Bacillus pumilus: one gene and its partners. Each later gene encodes a partner of the first gene's protein in a complex. Links are inferred from orthologs where the notes say so. Each region holds a gene or a part of one and is shown on either strand. Other genes may lie near its edges.

Region 1 (2,990 bases):
ATGATAGCCATTTAACTTTGCGCCAATATCGATACTAATGATGTCACCATCACGTAAAACCCGTTTACCAGGAATACCGTGAACGAGTTCTTCATTCACCGAAACGCAAATGCTCCCGCGAAAACCATTATACCCTTTAAAAGATGGGATTGCACCCTGCTTTGTAATAAAACGTTCGGCAATTTGATCCAATTCTTTTGTCGAAATACCTGGTTTTATATGTTTCTTCAGCTCTTCATGAGTCAGTGCGACAATGCGTCCAGCTTCTCTCATAATCTCAAGCTCGCGAGGAGTTTTACAGATAATCATTTATTTAATCCCCCAAGCAGGTCTTTGATATCTGCATATACATCGTTAATGTGTTTTGCACCATCAATGTTTGCAAGATATCCTTTTTCTGAATAGAAGTTCAGTAAAGGTTCAGTCTGCTTTAAGTTTACTTCAAGTCTAGTCGAAACGGTTTCTGCATTATCATCTGCACGTTGATAAAGCTCGCCTCCACACTTATCGCAAACATTTTCTTTCGCAGGTGGATTGAATACTAAATGATATGTTGCTCCGCAATTTTTGCAAATTCTTCGGCCAGTCAGACGCTCCATCAAAGCATCTTTATCGACTTTAATATTAATGACATAATCAATCGTTCTGCCAAGGTCCTTTAGAATGTCTTCTAAAGCTTCAGCCTGAGCGACTGTTCGCGGAAATCCGTCCAGAAGAAAACCTTGTTCACAATCATTTTTGCCAAGTCTTTCTCTAACAATACCGATTGTGACCTCATCAGGAACAAGCTCTCCTTTATCGATAAAGGATTTTGCTTCGAGCCCAAGTTGTGTCTCCTCTTTCATAGCAGCGCGGAACATATCTCCTGTTGAGATATGAGGGATCCCATAATCATCAACAATTCGTTCTGCCTGAGTGCCTTTACCAGCACCCGGAAGCCCCATTAAGACTAAGTTCATTTCGGATTTCCCCTTCCTTACTTAGAGAGGTTGGGCAAGAGCCCAGCCCTCTTTTTTATTTCATAAATCCACGGTAGTTTCGTTTCACTAATTGGCTTTCAAGTTGTTTCATTGTTTCAAGTGCAACACCTACAACAATGAGAAGACTTGTGCCGCCAATTTGTGCAGCGGAAGGTAATCCAGCGAATTGAATGAAAAAGATAGGAAGTATTGAAATCACGGCTAAGAAAATGGCGCCCACAAACGTGAGTCGGTACAAAATGCTCGTAATTCTATCTTGAGTCATTTTCCCTGGACGAACTCCCGGGATATAGCCACCCTGCTTTTGCAGATTTTCAGCCATTTGTTCAGGATTCACTTGGACAAAGGCATAAAAATATGTGAAAGCAACAATCAGTGCTACATAAATCGTCATACCGATTGGCTTAGTATAGTCAAAGTTGTTGGTTATCCAAGTTGTCACATTATTGGTTCCGAAGAACGATGCGACCGTCTGCGGAGTAATAATGAAAGAAACGGCAAAGATGACTGGAATCACCCCTGCTGGATTCACTTTCAATGGAAGGTGCGTTGCTTGACTAGCAGACATTTGTGCACGGCCAGTTCCTTTTGAATATTGAATCGCAATCTTTCTCACTGCCATTTGAATGTAAATAACACCAATAACAATGACAAGAATAGCAATAACAATAAGGGCAATTTTCAGGATTTGCATGAACAACTGTCCATCTCCACCTACAAATTGTTGAGCGTACACTTGTTTTAATGTTTGAGGGATACCTGCGATGATACCAGCAAAGATAATAATCGAAATACCGTTACCAACGCCGTGAGCAGTAATCTGCTCTCCCAGCCACATTAAAAATGCTGTTCCCGCAGTGAGTACGACCGCAATTAAGAGGTACGTTGAAACACCTGGGTTTTCAATCAGCATGCCTCCTGCCATATTGTTGAATCCATATGACATTCCTAACGCCTGGATAAAACCTAGAACAATTGTAAAATACCTTGTGAATTGTGCTAATTTTCGGCGGCCAACTTCTCCTTGCTTTGACCACTCAGTGAACTTCGGAACAACATCCATCTGCAAGAGCTGAATGATGATCGAAGCAGTGATATACGGCATAATCCCCATTGCAAGAATGGAGAATTGGAAAAGTGCCCCGCCCCCAAACGTGTTGAGGATCCCGAAAACACTCATTTGATCCTGTGCCTGGAGAACTTCGGCGTTCACATTAGGCACAGGGATGAAAGCACCTATACGAAAGACGATTAACATTAAAAGAGTGAATATAATCTTATTCCGTATATCTTTCACGCGCATAAAATTGGAGATTGTCTTAAACAAGTTAGATCACCTCGGCTGTACCGCCAGCAGCTTCAATCGCTTCTTTAGCAGAAGCAGAGAATTTATTGGCTTTTACAGTTAATTTTTTTTCTAATTTACCGTTGCCAAGAATTTTTACTCCTGCTTTTAACTTGCTTATTGCACCAGTCTCTAGAAGAAGTTCAGGAGTTACTTCCGTTCCTTCGTCAAAACTGTTTAATCTGTCTAAGTTGATAACCGCATAATCTTTACGGTTGATGTTTGTAAAACCACGTTTTGGAAGACGTTGGAATAAAGGCATCTGACCACCTTCGAAACCAGGGCGTACACCGCCGCCAGAACGAGCGTTTTGACCTTTATGACCTTTACCAGAAGTTTTACCGTTACCTGATCCAATACCACGACCAACACGGTTGCGTTCTTTACGTGAACCTTCTGAAGGCTTCAATTCATGAAGTTTCATTTGGGCACCTCCTTATCGATTAAAAATGTTTTATTGTTCTTTAACAGAAACTAAATGAGACACCTTGTTAATCATGCCGCGGATCGCTGCATTGTCTTCATGTACGACTGTTTGGTTTGTTTTCTTTAGACCAAGAGTACGAACAGTGACACGCTGATCTTCTGGGCGACCGATTACACTGCGTTTGAGGGTAATTTCTAATTTATTTGCCATTATTGTTCCCTCCTTATCCTAACAGGTC
Region 2 (3,234 bases), 2.4 Mb from region 1 along the record:
GAAACAGAAATCGTCAGACAAAAACGTTTCAATTTAAAACCGATGGATAGCGAAGAGGCCATTCTTCAAATGAACATGTTAGGTCATAGTTTTTTCGTCTTCACTAATGCTGAGACAAATTTGACCAATGTGGTCTATCGCCGAAATGATGGAAAATATGGACTCATTGAGCCAAACGCTTAATCTGATCTAAAAATAACCTAAAAAAAGTAAACCCGTTCCCTCCATGAGGGGCGGGTTTTTTGTTCGAAATCATTGCAAATTCTTTGGAAATGAAGGAAGGTATGGTATGATAAATGCAGGTAAATATGGACCTGTCAATCTTTTGGACATGCCGAAAAATTGCATGAAATAGAGGAGCGTTATTATATGCTTGGAATCTTAAACAAAGTGTTTGATCCTACGAAACGTACGATCAGCAAATATGAAAAAAAAGCAAATGAAATTGAAGCTCTCGCTCAAGATTTCGAGAAATTATCTGACGAGGCTTTACGAAATAAAACGATCGAATTTAAAGAAAAACTTGAAAAAGGACAATCCGTGGATGACCTGTTGGTTGAAGCATTTGCAACGGTTCGCGAGGCTTCACGCCGCGTGACAGGAATGTTCCCATTTAAGGTGCAGCTCATGGGGGGGATCGCGCTTCATGAAGGCAACATCTCTGAGATGAAAACAGGTGAAGGTAAAACGTTGACTTCAACAATGCCTGTTTATTTAAATGCTCTATCTGGAAAAGGCGTCCACATTGTGACAGTCAACGAATATTTGGCAAGCCGTGATGCAGAGGAAATGGGCAAGATTTTTGAATTTCTTGGCTTAACGGTAGGCTTAAACTTAAACAGCTTAGACAAAGATGAAAAAAGAGAAGCGTATGCCGCTGATATTACGTATTCAACAAACAATGAACTTGGCTTTGACTATTTACGAGATAACATGGTGCTTTACAAAGAGCAAATGGTCCAAAGACCGCTTCATTATGCCGTAATCGATGAGGTTGACTCCATCTTAATTGATGAAGCGAGAACACCGCTTATCATTTCTGGACAAGCTGCGAAATCTACAAAGCTTTATGTACAAGCGAATGCGTTTGTTCGTACATTAAAAATAGAAGATGATTTCACATATGATATTAAAACAAAAAGTGTACAGCTGACAGAAAGCGGAATGACGAAGGCGGAAAAAGCTTTCGGCATCGAGAACTTATTTGATGTCAAACATGTCGCACTGAACCATCACATCGCTCAGGCGCTAAAGGCACATGTTGCGATGCAAAAAGATGTGGATTATGTCGTTGAAGAAGGTCAAGTGGTTATTGTTGACTCGTTCACAGGACGTCTCATGAAAGGACGCCGTTATAGTGAAGGTCTGCATCAAGCCATTGAGGCAAAAGAAGGTCTCGAAGTGCAGAACGAAAGTATGACCCTTGCAACGATCACATTCCAGAACTACTTCCGTATGTATGAAAAGCTTTCTGGTATGACCGGTACAGCGAAAACGGAAGAAGAAGAATTCCGTAACATTTACAACATGCAGGTTGTGACAATCCCGACCAACCAACCAGTCGTTCGTGATGACAGACCTGATTTAATTTACCGCACAATGGAAGGTAAATTTAAAGCAGTGGCTGAAGATGTTGCGCAGCGCTATATGACAGGGCAACCAGTTCTTGTCGGAACAGTAGCGGTTGAGACGTCTGAGCTTATTTCTAAGCTGCTTAAAAATAAAGGGATTCCTCATCAAGTGTTAAATGCGAAAAACCATGAGCGTGAGGCACAAATTATTGAAGAGGCTGGTCAAAAGGGTGCCGTCACCATTGCGACCAACATGGCAGGACGTGGTACGGACATCAAGCTTGGCGAAGGCGTCAAAGAACTTGGCGGTCTAGCTGTCATTGGGACAGAGCGTCATGAATCACGTCGTATTGATAACCAGCTTCGTGGACGTTCTGGTCGTCAAGGAGACCCAGGGATTACCCAATTCTATCTCTCCATGGAAGATGAATTAATGCGCCGATTTGGTGCAGAGCGCACGATGGCAATGCTTGACCGCTTTGGTATGGATGACACTACGCCTATCCAAAGTAAAATGGTGTCTAAAGCCGTTGAATCATCTCAAAAACGTGTTGAGGGCAACAACTTTGATTCACGTAAACAGCTTCTGCAATATGACGATGTGCTTCGTCAGCAGCGTGAAGTGATTTACAAGCAGCGCTTTGAAGTTATTGATTCTGATAACTTAAAATCGATTGTGATCAATATGATTCAGTCTTCAATTGAGCGCGCTGTTGGTTCTTATACGCCGAAAGAAGAGCTTCCAGAAGAATGGAAACTAGATGGGCTTGTTGAATTAATCAACACGAACTATTTAGATGAAGGAGCCATTTCGGTTAAGGATATTTACGGTAAAGAAGCAGATGAAATCACCTCCTTCATTATGGATCGTATTAAAGAAAAATACGATGCAAAAGAAGAAACATATGGCGATGAACAAATGCGAGAATTTGAAAAAGTCATCGTTCTTCGTGCGGTGGATTCAAAGTGGATGGATCATATCGATGCAATGGATCAACTGCGTCAAGGGATTCATTTACGTGCGTATGCACAAACAAATCCGCTTCGTGAGTATCAAATGGAAGGATTTGCGATGTTTGAGCATATGGTCGCTTCAATCGAAGATGATGTAGCCAAATATGTCTTGAAATCAGAAATCCAAAACAACTTAGAGCGTGAAGAAGTCGTTCAAGGGCAAACAACAGCTCATCAGCCTCAAGAGGGTGATGAGGAGAAGACAGTGAAAAAGAAGCCGGTACGTAAAGTGGTAGACATTGGTCGAAACTCACCATGTCACTGCGGAAGCGGCAAGAAATATAAAAATTGTCATGGGAAGACAGAATAAGTAATGGAAAGAGGTGAAAACCTCTTTCTATTCATGTCAGCCCCCATACATCTATGAGGTGAAGGATATGGAATTAGTAGAAATCAGACAAGAGCTTGAAAATATGGCTAGCAGGCTAGCTGATTTTAGGGGGTCTCTTTGACCTCGAAACAAAAGAAGCCAAAATTGCAGAACTCGAAGCGACAATGTCAGAGGCTGATTTTTGGAATGATCAGCAAAAGGCACAAGGCGTCATCAATGAAGCCAATGCGCTAAAGGATAATGTGAATGCATACCATGAGCTCAGTGAATCTCATGAAGAGCTGCAAATGACACATGACCTATTAAAGGAAGATTATG
Region 3 (3,065 bases), 2.5 Mb from region 1 along the record:
TCTATTTTACTTGATTTATTGACTATTGGCAACAAGTATACCATGAAAATATTGACATTAGTTAATGGTGAATGTATCTTAGGGATATGCCCCGCTATTTATTCGTCTTTTTTTGGTTAATGAGCGTAAGAAAGTATTCATTCAGCTGGCTGATGTCTTGTGCGGATAGCCTTTCCCATAGGTCTCCGTCAAACATGGGAAGATGTTCTACATCCTTTTGAAGCGCCGTTTGATAGATTTTCAACACGGATTCATATTTTGGTTTCATTTCATGAACTTGTTCCTGTTCAATATGACCGGCAAGCAGCATTAAATCCTCATAAGGCACCTTCAAGGCGTGTGCTAATTTTTTTATGGTTAAAGGCTTCGGCACACCACGCTTTCCATTTTCAATACGAGAAATACCAGCAGCGCTTACACCTGAATACATGGCGAGTTGATTGACAGACATTTTTCTATTTTCTCTTAAAATGCGTAATTGTTCACCAAAGTGATTCATGACATCAAACCTCACATTTCAGTATATGACTTATTTTAGTATGATCATTGACCAAAGGAAATAGTAGAAGGGCAAAAGTGTTGACTTAAGTAAATGAATCTGATTCATGTGAGCACCTACACGTTGTACATATTGATTCCATAGGAGGTTGTAATGATGGTCGAAAAGATTCAGATCAGGCGGACTTTTGTCATGCAGTATATGATCGAAAACGATATGTCTTTAAATCAGCTCGCTGATGAAATTGGCATCTCTCCTGCCACACTTAGCAGGGTATTAAATGGTCACCGGAAACCAGGCCAACTTGTCATTGGCAAAATGATTCATTACTTTGATAAAAAATTTGAAGATCTATTTTACTATGAAAACATTGACAAAAGTCAATAAATGAAATGATCAAGGAGGCAATGTCGTTGAAAAGGACTGGGATGGTCAGACATATTGATTCACTAGGCAGAATTGTTCTGCCTTCAGAAATGCGCAAGGTACTCAATATTAAAGAAGAACAACTGTTAGAAATTTCCATTGAAGATCAAACCATTATGCTGAAAAGATATGATGCAGATAAGAGCTGCCTGTTAACTGGACAAGTGACGAAGTACAACAAAAGCTATGGAAATGGGAAAGTGATGCTGAGTCCTGAAGGAGCTGAACGTTTGTTAGTAGAATTAAAACAGCTATTGAAAGAAGAAGCAACCCGTTAAAAACATGTTTTTAATTGAAAATTGCATATAAAAAATGCTGCATACTACTCTTTGGAATGAAATTGAATCAAAATAACGAATAAAGTCGACAATATAGAGGGAATCTTTATTTTGATGTTTCGTGACATGCACCTTGTTTTCATGTAAAATAAAGTTATGTGTACCAGTTTGTCTGGAGGTGTTTTTATGCACGCATTTGTTATCACATTACTCGTAATTGTCAGTATCGCACTTATCATCGTTGTATTGTTACAATCTAGTAAAAGTGCTGGACTGTCAGGCGCTATTTCAGGTGGAGCCGAGCAGCTTTTCGGTAAGCAAAAAGCGAGAGGTCTTGACTTGATACTTCACCGTTTAACGGTTATTTTGTCAGTGCTTTTCTTCATCTTAACACTTGCATTGGCATATTTAGGCGTGTAAAGCGCGAGTAACAGAAGGTCTGATCTTTTTTCAGACCTTTTTTTATTATCAGCACTCTTTTGTGTTTGTTTCATACATACAAGTGGAAAATATAAACCATATCAGAAGGAAAGGAAGTCACATCATGAAAGTTGTTACACCAAAACCATTTACGTTTAAAGGTGGAGAAAAGGCGGTGCTTCTTCTTCACGGTTTTACTGGGAATACAGCCGATGTTCGAATGCTAGGCCGTTATTTGAACGAAAGAGGCTATACGTGTCATGCACCACAATATAAAGGACACGGTGTGCCACCAGAAGAGCTTGTCCATTTTGGACCGGATGACTGGTGGAAGGATGTACAAGAAGCCTATCAATTCTTGAAAGATGAAGGCTTTGAGGAAATTGCGGTTTGCGGACTATCCCTCGGAGGAGTTTTTTCATTGAAATTAGGTTACACTGTACCTGTAAAGGGAATTGTACCTATGTGTGCACCTATGTACATAAAAAGTGAAGAAGTCATGTACCAGGGTGTACTAGAATATGCCCGTAACTATAAGAAATTCGAGGGTAAGTCAGAGGACCAAATTGAACAGGAAATGGAAGAGTTCAAGAAAACGCCAATGGATACACTTAAGAGCCTTCAAGCACTCATTGCAGATGTTAGAAACAATGTCGACATGATTTATTCACCTACTTTTGTTGTTCAGGCACGTCACGATCATATGATTAATACAGACAGTGCGAATATCATCTATAACGAAGTAGAGACAGATCAAAAGCATTTGACATGGTATGAAGAATCAGGCCATGCGATCACGCTTGATAAAGAGCGCGAGAAGGTTCATCAGGATGTATATGCATTCTTAGAATCACTTGATTGGTCAATTTAAATATATAGGGGGTTAGAGTGTGCAAAAAGAAGAATTTATGGATGAATTACTCGCTTTTATGAAAGATGAAGCGTATAAACCGTTAACCGTTCAAGAGCTGGAAGTGATGATGGAGATTACCAATCCAGATGATTATAAAGAGCTCGTCAAAGCACTTGTAATACTGGAAGATCAAGGACTCATCGTTCGCACGCGCAGCGATCGCTACGGTGTACCAGAAAAAATGAACCTGATAAAAGGAAAGCTGTCTGCTCATGCAAAAGGCTTTGCATTTGTGACACCAGAAGAGTTTGGACAGGATGATATTTTCATTCCGCCAAATGAGCTAGGCACAGCGATGAATGGTGATACGGTTATGGTTCGTGTCAGCCATAAATCAAACGGCACAAAAAAAGAAGGGACGGTCATCCGAATTCTGGAGCGTAATACTCAGACGGTTGTCGGTACCTATACAGAAACGAAAAGCTTTGGCTTTGTCATTCCTGATGATAAAAAAATCACAACCGATATCTTCATCCCGAAATCCGCTAAAAATGGAGCGGTAGAGGGGCATAAAGTGGTTGTGACGCTG

Evidence for each region.
Region 2: the proteins of secY (region 1) and secA are in contact, whole or in part, in a crystal structure (PDB 3DIN), measured with the Thermotoga maritima proteins. The link is inferred for Bacillus pumilus from one-to-one orthologs. Residues at the interface, in WP_004081795.1 of Thermotoga maritima: Glu108, Gly109, Glu110, Glu111, Ala236, Glu237, Arg238, Arg239, Ile240, Thr241, Ile242, Gln243, Tyr244, Ala245, Arg246, Arg247, Val248, Thr249, Gly250, Arg251, Arg252, Val253, Tyr254, Gly256, Ala257, Ser258, Thr259, Tyr260, Leu261, Pro262; in WP_004082002.1 of Thermotoga maritima: Glu261, Ala262, Arg263, Lys300, Ala301, Arg302, Thr303, Ile304, Ile305, Leu323, Tyr324, Asp325, Pro326, Val329, Ser330, Tyr333, Ile336, Lys340, Phe345, Val349, Glu363, Phe364, Tyr374, Ser375, Gly376, Gly377, Glu393, Ile395, Thr482, Ser483.
Region 3: secY (region 1) and secG share a complex: the UniProt entries of both Escherichia coli proteins name them as parts of the sec protein translocase complex. The link is inferred for Bacillus pumilus from one-to-one orthologs.

The regions. Positions count from the first base shown.
Region 1 is NZ_CP047089.1:3,337,279-3,340,268, reverse strand. The notes cover bases 162-2,990. They hold secY (preprotein translocase subunit SecY), read right to left. Parts: upstream 2,308-2,990; coding sequence 1,015-2,307; downstream 162-1,014. Other genes in these bases: rpsE (30S ribosomal protein S5), read right to left, coding at 2,976-2,990; rpmD (50S ribosomal protein L30), read right to left, coding at 2,780-2,962; rplO (50S ribosomal protein L15), read right to left, coding at 2,309-2,749; GPS65_RS16720 (adenylate kinase), read right to left, coding at 306-959; map (type I methionyl aminopeptidase), read right to left, coding at 162-309. Also shown: more of map, read right to left, coding at 1-161. UniProt on the Escherichia coli protein: The central subunit of the protein translocation channel SecYEG. Consists of two halves formed by TMs 1-5 and 6-10.
Region 2 is NZ_CP047089.1:927,937-931,170, reverse strand. Bases 60-3,132 are described here. They hold secA (preprotein translocase subunit SecA), read left to right. Parts: upstream 60-369; coding sequence 370-2,895; downstream 2,896-3,132. Other genes in these bases: hpf (ribosome hibernation-promoting factor, HPF/YfiA family), read left to right, coding at 60-183. In the rest of the region: more of hpf, read left to right, coding at 1-59. UniProt on the Escherichia coli protein: Required for protein export, interacts with the SecYEG preprotein conducting channel.
Region 3 is NZ_CP047089.1:791,471-794,535, reverse strand. What follows is about bases 103-3,006. They hold secG (preprotein translocase subunit SecG), read left to right. Parts: upstream 103-1,389; coding sequence 1,390-1,623; downstream 1,624-3,006. Other genes in these bases: rnr (ribonuclease R), read left to right, coding at 2,514-3,006; GPS65_RS03930 (alpha/beta hydrolase), read left to right, coding at 1,748-2,494; GPS65_RS03940 (AbrB/MazE/SpoVT family DNA-binding domain-containing protein), read left to right, coding at 913-1,203; GPS65_RS03945 (helix-turn-helix domain-containing protein), read left to right, coding at 653-886; GPS65_RS03950 (helix-turn-helix domain-containing protein), read right to left, coding at 103-499. Also shown: more of GPS65_RS03950, read right to left, coding at 95-102; more of rnr, read left to right, coding at 3,007-3,065. UniProt on the Escherichia coli protein: Subunit of the protein translocation channel SecYEG. Overexpression of some hybrid proteins has been thought to jam the protein secretion apparatus resulting in cell death; while this may be true it also results in FtsH-mediated degradation of SecY.